DNA from 4 places in the Streptomyces sp. NPDC056231 genome. Region 3 is predicted to be linked to each of the others. Evidence: riboswitches for the same ligand, from Rfam matches in the RefSeq annotation. Region 3 holds a riboswitch; each other region holds the start of a gene.

The links. Region 3 has a riboswitch for cobalamin ahead of ACNPQM_RS00720 (prenyltransferase/squalene oxidase repeat-containing protein). Riboswitches for the same ligand answer to the same signal wherever they lie in the genome.
Region 1: it holds a riboswitch for cobalamin, as region 3 does, so the genes downstream of both, ACNPQM_RS30670 (HoxN/HupN/NixA family nickel/cobalt transporter) here and ACNPQM_RS00720 (prenyltransferase/squalene oxidase repeat-containing protein) in region 3, are expected to answer to the same signal.
Region 2: it holds a riboswitch for cobalamin, as region 3 does, so the genes downstream of both, ACNPQM_RS22350 (CbtB domain-containing protein) here and ACNPQM_RS00720 (prenyltransferase/squalene oxidase repeat-containing protein) in region 3, are expected to answer to the same signal.
Region 4: it holds a riboswitch for cobalamin, as region 3 does, so the genes downstream of both, ACNPQM_RS27415 (ribonucleoside-diphosphate reductase subunit alpha) here and ACNPQM_RS00720 (prenyltransferase/squalene oxidase repeat-containing protein) in region 3, are expected to answer to the same signal.

What each region holds. Positions count from the first base shown of each region.
Region 1 covers NZ_JBLVKW010000053.1:23,559-27,221, forward strand. Annotated here, with positions in the region: gene ACNPQM_RS30670 (HoxN/HupN/NixA family nickel/cobalt transporter) at 10-1,119, opposite strand; cobalamin riboswitch at 1,146-1,335, opposite strand; partial or broken gene ACNPQM_RS30675 (ArsR/SmtB family transcription factor) at 1,401-1,736, shown strand; gene ACNPQM_RS30680 (hypothetical protein) at 2,143-2,604, opposite strand; gene ACNPQM_RS30685 (MarR family winged helix-turn-helix transcriptional regulator) at 2,874-3,446, shown strand; gene ACNPQM_RS30690 (gamma-glutamyl-gamma-aminobutyrate hydrolase family protein) at 3,513-3,663, opposite strand, start outside.
Region 2 covers NZ_JBLVKW010000029.1:33,515-37,177, reverse strand. Annotated here, with positions in the region: gene ACNPQM_RS22365 (tetratricopeptide repeat protein) at 98-454, shown strand; gene ACNPQM_RS22360 (GNAT family N-acetyltransferase) at 634-1,206, shown strand; gene ACNPQM_RS22355 (CbtA family protein) at 1,274-2,044, opposite strand; gene ACNPQM_RS22350 (CbtB domain-containing protein) at 2,073-2,291, opposite strand; adenosylcobalamin (AdoCbl) riboswitch at 2,295-2,443, opposite strand; gene ACNPQM_RS22345 (histidine phosphatase family protein) at 2,570-3,148, shown strand; gene ACNPQM_RS22340 (Asp23/Gls24 family envelope stress response protein) at 3,635-3,663, shown strand, end outside.
Region 3 covers NZ_JBLVKW010000001.1:158,142-161,804, reverse strand. Annotated here, with positions in the region: gene ACNPQM_RS00730 (energy-coupling factor transporter transmembrane protein EcfT) at 1-38, opposite strand, end outside; gene ACNPQM_RS00725 (SCO2322 family protein) at 35-676, opposite strand; gene ACNPQM_RS00720 (prenyltransferase/squalene oxidase repeat-containing protein) at 718-1,986, opposite strand; cobalamin riboswitch at 2,093-2,227, opposite strand; gene ACNPQM_RS00715 (MBL fold metallo-hydrolase) at 2,259-3,299, opposite strand; gene ACNPQM_RS00710 (aldehyde dehydrogenase) at 3,578-3,663, shown strand, end outside.
Region 4 covers NZ_JBLVKW010000042.1:47,102-50,764, reverse strand. Annotated here, with positions in the region: gene ACNPQM_RS27415 (ribonucleoside-diphosphate reductase subunit alpha) at 1-1,222, opposite strand, end outside; cobalamin riboswitch at 1,366-1,498, opposite strand; partial or broken gene tnpA (IS200/IS605 family transposase) at 1,638-2,027, opposite strand; gene ACNPQM_RS27405 (RNA-guided endonuclease InsQ/TnpB family protein) at 2,102-3,319, shown strand; partial or broken gene ACNPQM_RS27400 (GNAT family N-acetyltransferase) at 3,335-3,583, opposite strand; partial or broken gene ACNPQM_RS27395 (N-acyl homoserine lactonase family protein) at 3,586-3,663, shown strand, end outside.

The DNA of each region.
Region 1 (3,663 bases), on a different contig from region 3:
CTGCCGCCGTCAGGCGGCGTCTGCGGTGCGGGCGCTCCAGCGCTCCTCGACCTTGGCCAGCCGCCAGTAGGCGATGGCCACGGCCCAGACGACCACGAACAGGCCGACGATGACATAGCCGACGTTGTCCAGGTTCAGGCCCGCGATCCAGCCGGTGACGTCATCGCTCAGGGCGAGCTTGTCGTGCAGAACGCCGACCAGCTCGATCGTGCCGACGAAGAAGGCCACCGCGATGGACAGGCCGGTGATCGTGAGGTTGTAGAACACCTTGCGAACGGGGTTCGAGAACGCCCACTGGTAGGCGAAGTTCATGAACGTGCCGTCCAGGGTGTCGAACAGGCTCATGCCCGCCGCGAAGAGGAGGGGCAGGCACAGGACCGCGTACCAGGGGAGGCCGGCGGCGGCGCCGTTGCCGGCCAGAGCGAGGAGCAGGACCTCGGTCGTGGTGTCGAAGCCGACCCCGAACAGGAAGCCGAGCGGGAACATTTGGCCGGGCCGGCGGATGGACTTGGTGAACCGCCCCAGAAGGCGGTTCATGAAGCCGCGCGAGTCGAGGTGGGCCTCCAGCTCCGCCTCGTCGTACCGTCCGGCCCGCATCGCCTTGAAGACGCGGATGATGCCGAACAGCGCCACGAGGTTGAGGGCGGCGATGAGATATAGAAAGCTGCCGGACACCGTGGTGCCCACAGTGCCGAGGACTTGGTGGGTTCGGGAGCCGTCGTCCATCAGGGTGCCGGCGAGCTTCGCGCCCCCGGCGACCAGTGCGGCCATGACGACCACCACACTGGAGTGCCCGAGCGCGAACCAGAAGCCCACCGACACCGGCCGCTTGCCGTCGGCCATCAGCTTGCGGGTGGTGTTGTCGATCGCCGCGATGTGGTCCGCGTCGAAGGCGTGCCGCATGCCGAGGGTGTAGGCGGTGATGCCCAGGCCGACCCCGAACGCCTTGGTGCCGACCTCGTAGTGATGCGGAATCACGAGCAGAAACAGGATTCCGAACGCGACCACGTGCAGCGCGACGATCACGGCCAGCAGTCCTGCGGTTCGGACGGTGTCCTCGCGGCGCCAGCGGAAGGACGGGGCGGCGGCGGTTTCGGGCACGCCTTGGGACACGGTCATACGGTCACGCTCCAGCACCTCGTGGATCAGCTTCGTGCTGCCGTGGCCGGTCTCCTGGCTGACGGGTCAACGCGCCCGCCCCTGCCTTCCCGGCCGCGAGGCCAGTGGCAATGCATGGGGCGGGAACTTCCCGATCACAGTGGCGAGGGCCGCTCCGGACTGAGCCCTTGGGGGCTGTCACCGGTCTTCCCGAACACCACGGCCCGCCCACCCTAGAAGGCTGCAAGCCTGCATAACTGACCAGGTATGCAGGTGAAGGGCGTGACTGCGATGATGTGTCCATGCATCTGGTTCCCGCGGAACACGCCGGGCGGCGCACCATTGACGGCCATCGGGTCTGCGATGCCATCGCCGCCATGGGCGAGCCCGAGCGCGTACGCGGCTGGGCCGATCGCTTCTCTCTGCTCTCCGATCCCGGACGTCTGTCCTTGCTGCTCGCCCTCCATGAGGCGGGCCCCATCGCCGTGTCCGACCTCGCCGTCGCCAGCGGGATGCGGGACACCGCCGTCTCCCAGGCTCTGCGTCTTCTGCGGGCCGCCGGCATCGTCGAGGGTGAGAAGGACGGCCGGATCGTGCGCTACCGGCTCGTCGACGGCCCGATTTCCGCGTTGCTGAAACACTGCACGTCCCAAGACGCAGGCGCCGACGGCACACTGTTCCTGGAGGCCACCGGAGCGGCGCCGAAACTGGCAGGAAGAGGAAGTGGCTCAGGATGACGGTGAGGATCCGCGGCCACAAGCGATCACGGCGAGCCTCAGGCAGGACTCTTTCGTAGTACGGCCGACTGTTGCTGAGGGGATCGATGTCCCGCCCCTCCACAAAACCCAGCACGTCCGCGACGCGCGTCGTGGGTAGTGCGGTGATTTTGTCGGTTCAGGTCACCTCGGCTCGCTGGAAGCCGGCGACGGCTGCCTTCACCCCGTCCCGCAGACACCGACCGACCAGCGGTACCGCATCAGCGGTTGGCACCGGACGAGGGCGTACCCCGCTGGGCCGGCGGGGTACGCCCTCGTCCTCAGCCGGTCAGTCGTCCTCGGGGCTCTCGGGGCGCAGCAGCGGGTGGGCGACGCCGGGAAACACCCGCGCCCTGACCATCGGCTCGGCCGCCCCGCCCTGGACCACCGTCTCGGCGACACCCCAGGGGCGGCCGTGCAGGACGACGATCAGCGTGTACGAGGACGAGCACCCCATGCAGTCGTACCGGTCGGCCCAGGTCTCCACATCCGTGACGCTGCCGGGGTAGCGTGCCACATGACGGTGCCGGGCATGGCAGTGGTCGCAGGTCTCGCCGGGCTCGCAGGTCCCGCCGCAGGGGCACGGAACGTCGAGCGAGTCCGCCGGGCGCCAGCGCTGCGTGAGGACGGCGTCACGGGTGGCGCCCATGTCCTTCATCGCCTTCAGGTTGCGGGCGGCTACGTTGTACGACTCGCCGGTGGCAGCCATCCGGTCGCGGATGACGTCTTTGCGTCCGCGGTTCGTCGTCATCGGTTCCTCATCTGTTCCTACGGGGGTCACGCAGCCCGCAAGAAGGTCCACGGGATCGGCGGGCTCCACGGTACCCGGCGCCCCGGGCGGTCCGTGCCACCTGCCGGATGAGGCAGCGCGTTCCCGTAGTGCGGCCAGAGCAGGGGAGTCCACTACTGGTTTCGAGGTACATCGTCGGCACATGCCCTGTCGGCCGGAACTCCGTACAATTTGGTCCCGAACGATAGCGTCGATCCAAGGCGCCGCAATGGCGTCGGAGGGGTGTGCCCGTGCCCGGCCAACGATCCATCACCGAAGCCGAGAAGCTGGCAGGTGCGAAGCTGGGGGGCATTCCGGTCCGGCACGAGCAGATGGCCGTGGTGGCCAATATCTACCGCGCCGCCTCCGCGGTCAGGCAGCACCTGGAGAACTCGGTGCTGCGCGAGTCCGAGCTGACCTGGACGGCGTTCGTCGTGCTGTGGGTGGTGTGGATCTGGGGCGAGTCCGAGACGCGGCACGTGGCGGAGGAAGCGGGCATCTCCAAGGGGACCCTCACCGGGGTTTCGCGCACTCTGGAGGCGCGGGGGCTGGTGCGGCGGTCCGGTCATCCCACTGACGGGAGGCTGGTGCTGCTCAGCCTCACGGACGAGGGCGAGGAGCTCATGCAACGCGTGTTTCCCCAGTTCAACGAGGAGGAGGCATTTGTCACCGGGCAGCTCAGCGACGAGGAGTGCCGCAGTGTCGCGGAGGGGCTGCGCCGGGTCGTGCTCCAGGTGGAGGAGCAGGGCGAGGAGCGTCGCCTCGCCCTGCTGGACGGCGCCGAACCCGCGCCGCGCCGCAGCGGACGCCGCCCCAAGGCGTGAAGGTCGAGTTCCGGAGCGAGCCGGGGCCCTGTGGTCCGGCCGCGGCCGAAGAGGGCCACGGCGATGTCAGCGACGGCCGCGGGCGGCGCGGATGAGGGCGTCGAAGAGCCCTTGCTGGGCCGGGTCTTCGTGGGCGGTGTCCTCGGGGTGCCACTGCACGGCGGCGAACCAGCCGTGCAGGCCAGGGAGTTCGAGGGCTTCCACGGTCCCGTCGACG
Region 2 (3,663 bases), on a different contig from region 3:
AACCATAGTGTGGTGTTGTGCAGGCTGAAGGCGGGCCGCGCGAACGACTGGATGCATGGCCCGACGGATCACCCAAGGCTGCGACCGAGGAGGGCAAATGAACGAGACGTATTACGAGTTCGGCACGGCAGCCGACCGCTGGGACCGCGCCCAGATGTTCTTCGAGGCCAAGGAGTACCTGACCGCGGCCCGGATCCTGGGCGGACTGGTCGAGGAAGCGCCGGAGCAGGTCGCGCCGCGGCTGCTGCTGGCCCGCGCCTACTACCACTCGGCGCGGCTCGGCAAGGCCGAGGCAGAGCTGCGGGCGGTGCTGCAGCGCGACCCGGTGGAGCACTACGCGCGGCTGATGCTCGGCCGCACCCTGGAGCGGCAGGGCCGGCAGGAGGAGGCGAAGCCTCATCTGCGGATGGCGGCGGCGATGTCCGGGGACTTCGGGGAGGACGTGAGCAGCTGAGCCGGCGGGGCTTCGGGACGGACGCTGTCCGGCGGAGAAGCCCCGCCCTCCTCACGCCGCCTCAGGCGGTGGGCCGGGTCGGCGTGCGCATGCCGACCCGGCCGCCCACTCCTTCCGACAGCAAAAACTCCGATAATTCCGGTGCGCCGAACCTCGCCGCCGTGATAGTCCGACGAGTCATGAGAGATCTTCTGACACCTCGACTCGTACTCCACCCGCTGAGTCCCGCCGAGGCGGAGAACATCGTGGCCCGCCGTCCGGGGCCGGGTGCCCTATGGGCACCGGAGTACCCCGGCGACGGCGACGCGGCCGGGGCCCGGCATTTCCTGGAGCACTGCGCCGACACCGGCAATCCCCAGCCGTTCGGCGCCTACGAGATCCGCCTCCGTCAGGACGGACACACCATAGGCGGAGTGGGCTTTCACGGCGTTCCGGACGCGGAGGGGCAGGTGACAATCGGCTACGGCCTGACCCCTGCGGCGCGCGGCAAGGGGTACGCCTCCGAGGCGCTGCGGGCACTGCTGGAGTTCGCCCGCGGCGAGGGTGTCGCCGCCGTGATCGGCGATGCCGACCTCGACAACATCGCGTCCCACCACGTCATGATGGCAGCAGGAATGCGCTTCGTCAGGGCGGACGACCGGCTGAAGCACTTCTTGATCGACTGGTCGGACACGCCGGAGCCATCGGAGGCGTCGGACACAACGCATCCGACGTACGTGACTGAAGCGACCGACGCGACGGACGCCGCATAGACGGCAGAACCCACCGGGGCATCCCGGTGGGTTCTGCCGTCATACGGCCGACGAGTCGGCCGGCGCCTCAGCTCGCAGCGGCGGCCGCGTGGGACGTGGGACCGTCCCCGGCCGTCACTGCGCCGGCCTTGGGCGCCAGCAGCCGCTCGGTCAGATAGCCGAAGACCAGACCGAAAGTGGTCCACAGCGTGGCCTGAACGGCGAGGGTGGCAAGGCGGAACTCCCACAGCAGACTGGCCGGGAAGTCCTTGCCGACCTCGTTGAACGAGGGCAGGAAGGCGTAGGCCAGCCCGATGACGAGCACATAGGCGGCGGACGCGGCGATGGACGCGTTCCAGTTGCCCAGGCGGGGAGCCAGCCGCTTGCCCAAGATGACGGCAGCGACGGCCAACAGCACGCTGAGGGCGACCATCAGGAAGAACAAGGTGGTGCGTTGGCCGATCGTGTCGGGATTTCCGACAGCCGGCGGATTGGCCGGGTATTTGAGGAACGGCACGACGTACACGGTCAGCAGGGCGCCGAACGCGATCAATGCGGCCGTGGCTCTCGGGCCGAACCTGCCGATGCGGCCGAGTGCGTAGCAGAAGACCAGCGCGGCGATGCCGCCGATCGCCACGCCGAAGACCAGGACACCGGTGGCGAGACCCGCGGTGGACTGCATGGTACGGCTGACGAGTTCCTCACCGCCGTGCTCGTGACTGTGAGCCTCTTCGAGCGCGATCGACGCGTCCACCCGGGATTCGCCGAGGAAGTAGGCGACGGCAAGAGCGAGCGCGCCCGCGGCAAGTCCGGCCAGCATGCCGCGGACGAGCAGCGCTCTGACAGATATGGAGTTCATGAACGGTTCCCCTGAGGTGTGCAGCGCGTCAGTGGCAGGGGAAACCGAGCAGGTGACGGCCGTCGTGGACCCACTCGTGGACACCTTCGCCGGAGATGACGGCGGTGGCACCCTGCTCTGCGCCGACGAAGTACAGCAGAACGAGCATGAGAATGCCGAAGAAGACCGCCCACGGGGCAATGGCCTTCAGTGAGATGGGGGTGATGGCGGGGGTGGCGACGGTTGCGGGGGCAGCAGTCTGTGCCATGGCAGAACCTCCTGAGGGAACACGCGTCCCGATCGTGGTGCCTGAGACGACGGTGCCGGGTCTGACTTCCCGCAGGAGTACGGGTTCACAGTGGCGCGACCGTGCCGGATTCTCACCGGACTTCCGTCACACCGTCGTCATGTTCGTCGCGACCATACCGCCTGCGGGCACGCGCCGCCATGGCGCCGACTGCGGGGCCGGGAGGCCCGGATGCCATGGTGTGCTTACCCGAAAGGCCACAGTTCAGGGAGTTGACACCGGTGTTGACGGTGCACGTGATGTTGATCTCACCGGCGCTCAATGCGGCGTTGCGTGAAGCCCGTTTCGACGGCGACGCCCCGCTCGACGCGTCCGGTGTCCGGCGGGCGCGTGCGGCCGCTGCCGCGGTGCCTCCAGCCGATCGCCGGGTGTGCGGAGCGGACGAACGGTGCGCCGGGACCTCCGAGGCGTTGGGGCTGCACTCCGAGCCCGAACCGGTCCTCCACGGCTGGAACTTGGGGCGCTGGAGCGGGCAGCGGCTGGCGGAGGTGAGCGAGGCCGAGCCGGAGGCGGTGTCGGCCTGGCTGTCCGACCCTTCGGCGGCACCGCACGGCGGCGAGTCGCTACTGGACCTGTGTGCGCGAGTGGGCGGCTGGCTGGACTCGTTGCATCGGGACGGCGCCGGGGACGGCCGCCTGATCGCTGTGGTCGAACCCGCGGTGGTGCGCGCCGCGATCGTGCATGCGCTGGGCCTTCCGCCGCAGGCGTTCTGGCGGTTGGACGTCGCCCCGTTGACACTGACAGAGCTCAGCGGCCGGTCCGGCCGCTGGAACCTGCGCTGTGGCCGGTCCTTGAACACCGGAACCGACGCCCCGTAACCCGTCGCCCGCCACCGCCGGACCGGCCCGCCCTGCCGGTGACGTCAGGTCACAGCATCCCCGACGACCGGTCGGGCTGTCCGAGTTCGTCAACGGTGCGACCGAAGCGGTCGTGGAGGCGGAGCCCAGGATGGTGTAGGCCCCCGAGGTTCGCCACCTGTGGCAGGAAGACCACGATCGGAGTGTGGCGCAGCAGCCGTCCCACTGGACGAAGAACACCGCAGCGAACCGCAACGGCCCTGCCACCGGTGCATCGTTGGGCCGACCTTTCGTCTGCGGTCACCAGCGCAGCGGACAGACGGTGGGCGGGCGAGCCGTCTCCGTGACGAACCGCGGAATCCCACCCATCCCCTCTGCGGCGGACCCGCCCGTGAATCCGCCCGTGAATCCGCCCGCATACCCCTATCACTCGCGCAATGTTGACAAATGGTACGTAAACTGGCCAAAGCGTTCGAATCCACCTTCTCGTCGGAAGGGCGACCGGCCATGACCGATCAAACGCAGGTGAAACCCGA
Region 3 (3,663 bases):
GCATGGCTGAGCCGGGCCGCGCCGGGGGAGGCGGTCATCCGCGTCGGCGGCGGGCCTGCAGGACGGCGGCGATGCCGAGCAGCAGGACGGCACCGAGCCCGACGAGCACCCCGGTGGACGGACCGCTGCGCCCGTTCCCGGGGTGGGTGGACGAGGGAGAGGCGGACGCCGTGTGCCCGCCGCCGGAGACCTGCTCGCCGCAGCCCGAGGCGGGGTAGCCGGAGATCGCGCAGAGCAGGGCATCGCTGTTGTAGCGCAGCGGCTTGGCCACCGAGGCGAGCGCCTCGGCGGTGCTCGCCCCGGGGGCCACCTGCGCGCAGGCGGTGCGCAGCGCGGGCGGTGTCTCCCCGGCCGGGGCGTCCGCCGGCGCGCCGGGGTCGATGACGAGCGCGACGCGCTTGGTGCCGCCCTTGGCGGGGGTGTCCGCGCAGACCGTCGCGAAGTCGGGGGCGCGGCGCGGCTTCGCCGAGTCCTGGGAGTCCTCGCTCACGGAGAACCGGAAGCCCTGCACCGACCCGTCGGCGGGCCGGACGAGCGAGGGGCCCTGGGTGGCATAGGCCCAGCCGGACCCCTTGCCCTCCCAGAACGACCAGTAGCGGTAGCCGGCCGCATGGGCGGTGCCCGCGCCGAGCACGGTCAGAGCGGCGCCGAGCACCAGCAGCAGCGCGACGGCCACCCGTCCGCCGAACGCATTCCCCGCACGATTTCCCGCTCGGTTCACGGCTGCTGGGGCTTCCGGCGGCTGCTGATCAGGAAGCCGATACCCGCACCGGCGGCGAGGCCGATACCGACCAGCCACCACACTCCGAGACCGGCGTCGTCGCTGGTGCCGGCCTCGGCCGAGAAGTCGTCCGGGGTCTCACTGGGCGTGATGACGGCGGCGGGCGCGGGTCCGCTCGCGTTCAGTTCCCGGATCAGGTCGACGCCGCCGAAGTCGTGGGCGTCGGCGCCGGTCGCGTGCGCGGCCAGGACCAGCTGGGCGTAGGCGGCGGGGCCGCCCTCCTCGGCCCAGCTCCTGGAGTTCTTCTGCAGCCAGCCGACCGCGCCGGCCGCCTTGTTCTTGTGGCCGGCCGAGGCCAGGGCGACGACCGCGTCCGCGGTGTTGCCGACGTCGGGCTGCGGGGTGGTGTCGTCGGCGCCCGGCATCGGCGGCAGGTTCAGGTGGTTGCCGTTCTTCGCGAGGGCGTCCGCGAGGTAGAAGGCGCCGTTCCGGGCGGCCTGCTCCGGCTTGACGACGTCGCCCTTCCGGCAGGCCGGCGGCTTGCCTGCGACCGCGGCGTTGTCTCCGGCGGCCATCCCCTTGCCCATCGAGCCGAGCACGGCGGCCGCGGTGGCGTCCGCGTTCGCGGCGAGCTTCCCGCCCTTGTCGGGCTGGTAGGCGAACGCGCCGCCGTCCGGGCCGCCGCACGGGATCGCGAGAGCGAGCAGCGCGTCGTACGGGGTTTTGCCGCCAGGATTCGTCATGTCGCCGATCCGCTGGCCCTGCCGGGCCAGCGCGCCGATCACGATCGAGGTGGAGTTGGCGTCGCTGGGGGAGCCCGGGTTGTAGCCCCAGCCGCCGTCCTCGTTCTGGATGGACTTCAGCCAGCGGACGCCGTTGTTGACGATGTCGCCGTGCCCGCCGACCTCCGCCAGCGCCTGCACCGCGGCGGCGGTCGCATTGGTGTCCAGCGTGGTCTTGGCGTCGCACGCCTTGGAGACATCGGCGCGGTACGAGGCGTAGGCGCCGTTCGCGCACTGCTGGGCGATCAGCCAGTCCACCGACTTCGTCGCGGGCACGACCCCCTCGACGCGCTGGGCGAGGAACGCCAGCGACTGCCGCCAGACCCCGTCGTACGTCGGGTCCTTGGTGCCGTACAGCCCGGAGGGCAGCGCGACGGACGGGGTGGGGGAGGGAGACGGCGCCGCGACCGCGGCCGGGGCAGCGGCCGCACAGAGCACGGTGGCGATGGCGGCGAGCGCTGCTGCGCTGCGGCGTACGGTCATGGCGGGCTGGGCCTCTCCTGTGGGGAACCGGGCACAGGCACACACAGGCACCAGGCTCCGGCCCCGTATTCCTCGACGGTGCCGGTCACCGGGGTTCCGGTGACGCGAGCCGGTCACGACCGCGGACAGGGCAGCCCGACTCACCGCTGTGTCGGCGGCTCACGGTTGCGTGGTCAGTGCCGGATTTGCACCGGCTTCCCCCTGAACGGGCATGATGACGACTCGCACACTCTACCGGGACGTAGCACGCTCACCTCGGGCGGAGGGCTGCCTCACACCGCGACGTACGTCACCGGCCCGCTGCCGGGCACCGCCTCCGCGCGCCCCAGCTTCACCAGCCGGCGCACATGGGCCTCCGCCTCGGAGACGGCGATGTTCCGCGAGCCGTACGGGATCTGTTCCCAGGGCCGGTTCCACTCCATCCGCTCGGCCAGTTGCCACGGCGTCAACGGGGTGGCGAGCAGAGCGAGCAGTCCGGTCAGCCGCTCCTCGTGATGGTCGAGGAGTTCCCGTACGCGTCCCGCCGCGTCCGTGAACGCGTGCTGGTGGGCGGGCAGCACCTCGGCGACCCCGAGCCGGCCGATGCGCTCCAGTGAGTCCAGGTAGTCGCCCAGGGGGTCGGTGACCGCCGCGTCGTCCGGGTCCTCGTACAGCCCGATGTGGGGGCTGATCCCGGGCAGCAGATGGTCGCCGGAGAAGAGGCGGCCGCGGCCGGGCAGATCGGCCGGATGGTCCTCCTCCAGGTGCAGGCAGACATGGCCGGGGGTGTGGCCCGGCGTCCAGATCGCCCGGAGCCGCCGGCCCGCGAGGTCGAGCAGCTCGCCGGGGACGATCTCCCGGTCCGGAAGGGCGGCGCGCAGTCCGGGTAGCGTGCGCATCCGGCCGCCGCCCGTGCGGGCGGCGCGCAGCGGGGCGAGGTGCTCCTCGGGTGCGCCGGCCGCGGCGAGCTTCGCCGCCAGGTAGGTCAGCCAGGTGCCCGGTTCGGACTCACGGGTACGGCGCACGATCGCCGTGTCCGCGGCATGCATCGCGATCCACGCCCCCGACGCCTCGCGGACCTGTCCGGAGAGTCCGTGGTGGTCGGGATGGTGGTGGGTGATGACCACGCCGTGGATGCCGGCGATGTCCACACCCGCGGCGGCGACTCCGGCGACCAGGGTGTCCCAGGCGTCGGGGTCGTCCCAGCCGGTGTCGACGAGGACCGGCCCGCGATCGGTGTCGAGGACGTGCACCAGGGTGTGGCCGAGCGGGTTGTCCGGGATCGGGACCTTGATGGACCACACGCCGCCACCGTGCTCGGTCACCTGTGTCATGGGGCTTCCCCTCTCCCGTCCCCGCCCGCGGCTGTGTTGCGCCACGCCCACTGTAACGAGAACTCGTTCCATTAGTAGCCCAGGACGGCTATCGGTTTCGGGTCAACGGGTCAGCGAGGGAACGTAGTTCCCCCGGTCACCGCGGATCGAAGGGGAAGATGTGGTGGATGTCCGATGCGTGGACTCCTGGAACTGGAACTGATATCAGTTCTGACACGGAGTCAGGTGTGAAGTCAGGTGCGGAGTCGGTACGTGCCGGGTCGCGGGAGGCAGCAGCCATGACCGAGCTTGTGGAACACGGAAAACTGTTCATCGGCGGGGAGTTGGTCGATCCGCTCGGCCGGGACGTCATCGAGGTGATATC
Region 4 (3,663 bases), on a different contig from region 3:
CGAGCGTCCGCATCATCCGGCCGTACAGCTCACGCGCGGGCATCGACTTGCGGGCCAGGCCCTTGGCCTCGGCGGCCCGGTAGGCGGCGTCGAACTCGTCGCCCCACAGATCGACCAGCTCCGGCACGTCGGCGGGGGAGAACAGCGACCAGTCGCCGTCCGCGTCGACCCGGCGCATGAACTCGTCCGGGATCCAGTGCGCCAGGTTGAGGTTGTGCGTACGCCGCTGATCCTCGCCCGTGTTGTCGCGCAGCTCCAGGAATTCCTCGATGTCGGCGTGCCACGTCTCCAGGTAGACGGCGGCGGCACCCTTGCGGCGGCCGCCCTGGTTCACTGCGGCGACCGAAGCGTCGAGCGTCTTCAGGAACGGCACGATGCCGTTGGAGTGCCCGTTGGTGCCGCGGATCAGCGAACCGCGGGCGCGGATCCGGGAGTACGAGAGGCCGATGCCGCCCGCGTGCTTGGAGAGCCGCGCCACCTGGTGGTAGCGGTCGTAGATGGAGTCGAGCTCGTCCAGCGGTGAGTCCAGCAGATAGCAGGAGGACATCTGCGGGTGCCGGGTGCCGGAGTTGAAGAGTGTGGGGGAGGAGGGGAGGTAGTCGAGGCGGCTCATCAGACCGTACAGCGCGGCGACCTCGTCCAGTGCGCGCACCGACTCGTCCTCGGCGAGGCCGGCGGCGACACGCAGCATGAAGTGCTGCGGCGTCTCGATGACCTGGCGGGTGAGCGGGTGGCGCAGCAGATAGCGGCTGTGCAGTGTCCGCAGCCCGAAGTAGCCGAACCGGTCGTCGGCGCCGTCGGCGAGGGACTGCTCGACCAGCGCGTCGAGCCGGGCCGCGTGGAGCGCCACGAACGCGGCCGTACGGTCCGCGATCAGACCCTCGCGGTGGCCGACGGCGACCGAGGCGGAGAACGACAGCGCGCCCTGACCGGCTGCCTCGTCCGCGATGGTGCGGGTCAGGAGGCGGGCGGCGAGCCGGGAGTACGCGGGGTCCTCGGCGATCAGACCCGCGGCGGCCTCGGTGGCCAGCGTGCGCAACTCCGACTCGTCCGACGCGGCGTTGCGTCCGCGCAGCGCGGCGGCGGCGACGCGGCCGGGGTCGGTGTCGGGCAGATCGGCAGTGAGGTCGGTCAGGGTCCGCAGCAGTGCGGTCCCAGGTCCGTCGTTCGTGGTTCCCGCGGACTCGGCGACTGAAGCCGGATCGGCTGGCGCGATGGTCACGTGGTGCTCTCCCTCGCTCGGCTCGGGGCCGGCGGGTGAGCGGGGCAGCCACACGGAGGCATGCCCGAAGAAGGAGGGCAGCACTGCGTGCGGCGTCCACCGGCCCATCCGCGAGGCCCGGACGTCTGGGCGTCCGGATCGGTCGAGCCGGACGCGCTGTCGGCAGGTCCTCGGACTTTCAGGGTGCGCAAAAGGGACCCGAATATACCGTTGCGGGACAGTTCCGGATTCGCACCGGATTTCCCTGCAGCGACAGCGAGCATGAGCATACATGTGGGGGCCGCCCGATGAGGCGGCCCCCACATGTTGTGTCGTACGGGTTCAGCATGATCGTACAAGGAGCCCCGATGCTTGGGCCCGGGAGGAATTGTTTCCCGTGGCTCGTAGGTGCGGAGTGCTGGAACAGTTTCGAAGGTCAGGTGGGTCGTTTCTGTTGCTCGATGTACTCCTTGATGAGGGACAGGGGTGCCCCGCCGCAGGACGGGGCGAAGCGGGACGGTGACCAGACAGAAGTGCTGGCCCCACAGGTGCTTGTGGGTGGGGTCGGGCGAGTCCTGTCGGAGGTGGCGATTGGAGGCGTCCTTGAGGCAGCCGGCGAGTTCGGAGAGCGCGACTTTGGGCGGGTAGTGGACCAGGAGATGAACGTGCTTGGTCCTGTTTGCCGTTGAACTCGACCAGCGTGGTACCGAAGTCCGCTTACGTCCCCCCATGACCTGCGCGCAGCGCATCAGGATCTCGTCGGTGAACACGCCCCGCCATATGTGGGGATGAAGACCAAGTGGGCGTGCAGGGTGTGAATGATCATTCTTCCTCCGTGTATATCGGTGTGTAGTGCCTAATCTCAGGACGTGGGTCAATCTTGGGCGTTAGTCTGGCCGGGTGAAGCTGGTGGTGCAGGTCAAGCTCTTACCGACGTCCGTGCAGGCGGCGGCACTTGAGGCGACCCTGCGTGCCTGCAACGAGGCAGCCTCGTGGGCGAGTGAGGTTGCGTTCGAGAGGGCAACGTTCCGGAACTTCGCGCTGCGCGAGCACACCTACGCCGAGGTGAAGGAGCGGTGGGGGCTGGGAGCGCAGGCCGCCCAGCACGTGATCAAGAAGACCTGCGACGCGTACACCACGCTGCAGGCGAACCTGCGGGCGGGGAACCTCGGCAGGCCCGGCACGAAGCGCCACCGCCAGACCACCGGCAAGCCGGTCTCCTTCCGGTCTCATGCGGCCCAGCCCTATGACGACCGGATGCTGTCCTGGCAGATGGACACGCGCACCGTCTCGATCTGGACGACTGCCGGGCGGGTCAAGGGAGTCGCGTTCACCGGCAGTACGGAGCAGCTGGCCACCCTCGCCCGCTATCGCAAGGGTGAGTCGGATCTGGTGTGCCGGGACGGCTGCTGGTACCTGGTCGCGACCTGCGAGGTGCCCGAAGCGGAACTGAATACCGATCCGGTGGATTTCCTTGGGGTTGATCTGGGGATCGTGAACATCGCCACCACTTCGGACGGCCGCATCATGGCCGGACGGCAGTTAAACCGCATGCGGCTCCGCGACCGGAAGCTGCGCACCAAGCTGCAGAAGAAGAACACCAAGTCCGCCATGCGCCGCGCCGTACGGCGGCGCCGCAAGGACGCGCGGCGGGCCCGGGACATCAACCACAAGATCGCGAAACATATCGTGGCCGAGGCTGAACGCACCTCGCGCGGAATCGCCCTGGAAGACCTCACGGGCATCCGGGCGAGGGTACGGCTTCGCAAGCCCCAACGGGCCACGCTCCACACCGGGGCCTTCGCCCAGCTGGGAGAGTTCATCGTGTACAAGGCCCGCCGGGCAGGAGTGCCGGTGGTGTACGTCGACCCGGCGTACACCTCCCGCACCTGCGCCCAGTGCGGGCACATCGACAAGGCGAACCGGGTCTCCCAGGCCCGGTTCGTGTGCCGGTCGTGCGGATTCGTTGATCACGCCGACCGGAACGGCTCCCGCAACATCCGCGCCCGCGCGTGGACGTTGTGGCGACGCGGGGCCCCGTCAACGGCCCCTGCCGTCCCGCCTCCACGGCGGACGGCTGAACGCGGACAACGCATCACCGCCAGTGATGTCGCGTAACGCAAGCCCATCGCCTCAGCGACGGGTAGTTGACAGGCTCAGGCTGTACGTGAGCAGCGGGAGACCTGGAATGGGATCCCAGTCGCGCTCCGGAGTCCGTACGAAGCCCAGGCGGCGGTAGCCCCGGTGGGCCGCGAGCATGGCCGGCGTCGTCGACAGGACGAGCCGCGCGATGCCTTCCGTGCCGGGAGCCCGGTCGATACGGGCCTGTACGAGCGCCTCGCCGGCGCCAAGGCCGCGCGTCTCCCGTGCGACGGCGAGCATTGCTGGAGCGGCTCACCGACTTCGACCCCCGACGCGTGCTCTTCGCACACGACTGCTCGGTCTGGGAGCCGCCCCGTCGG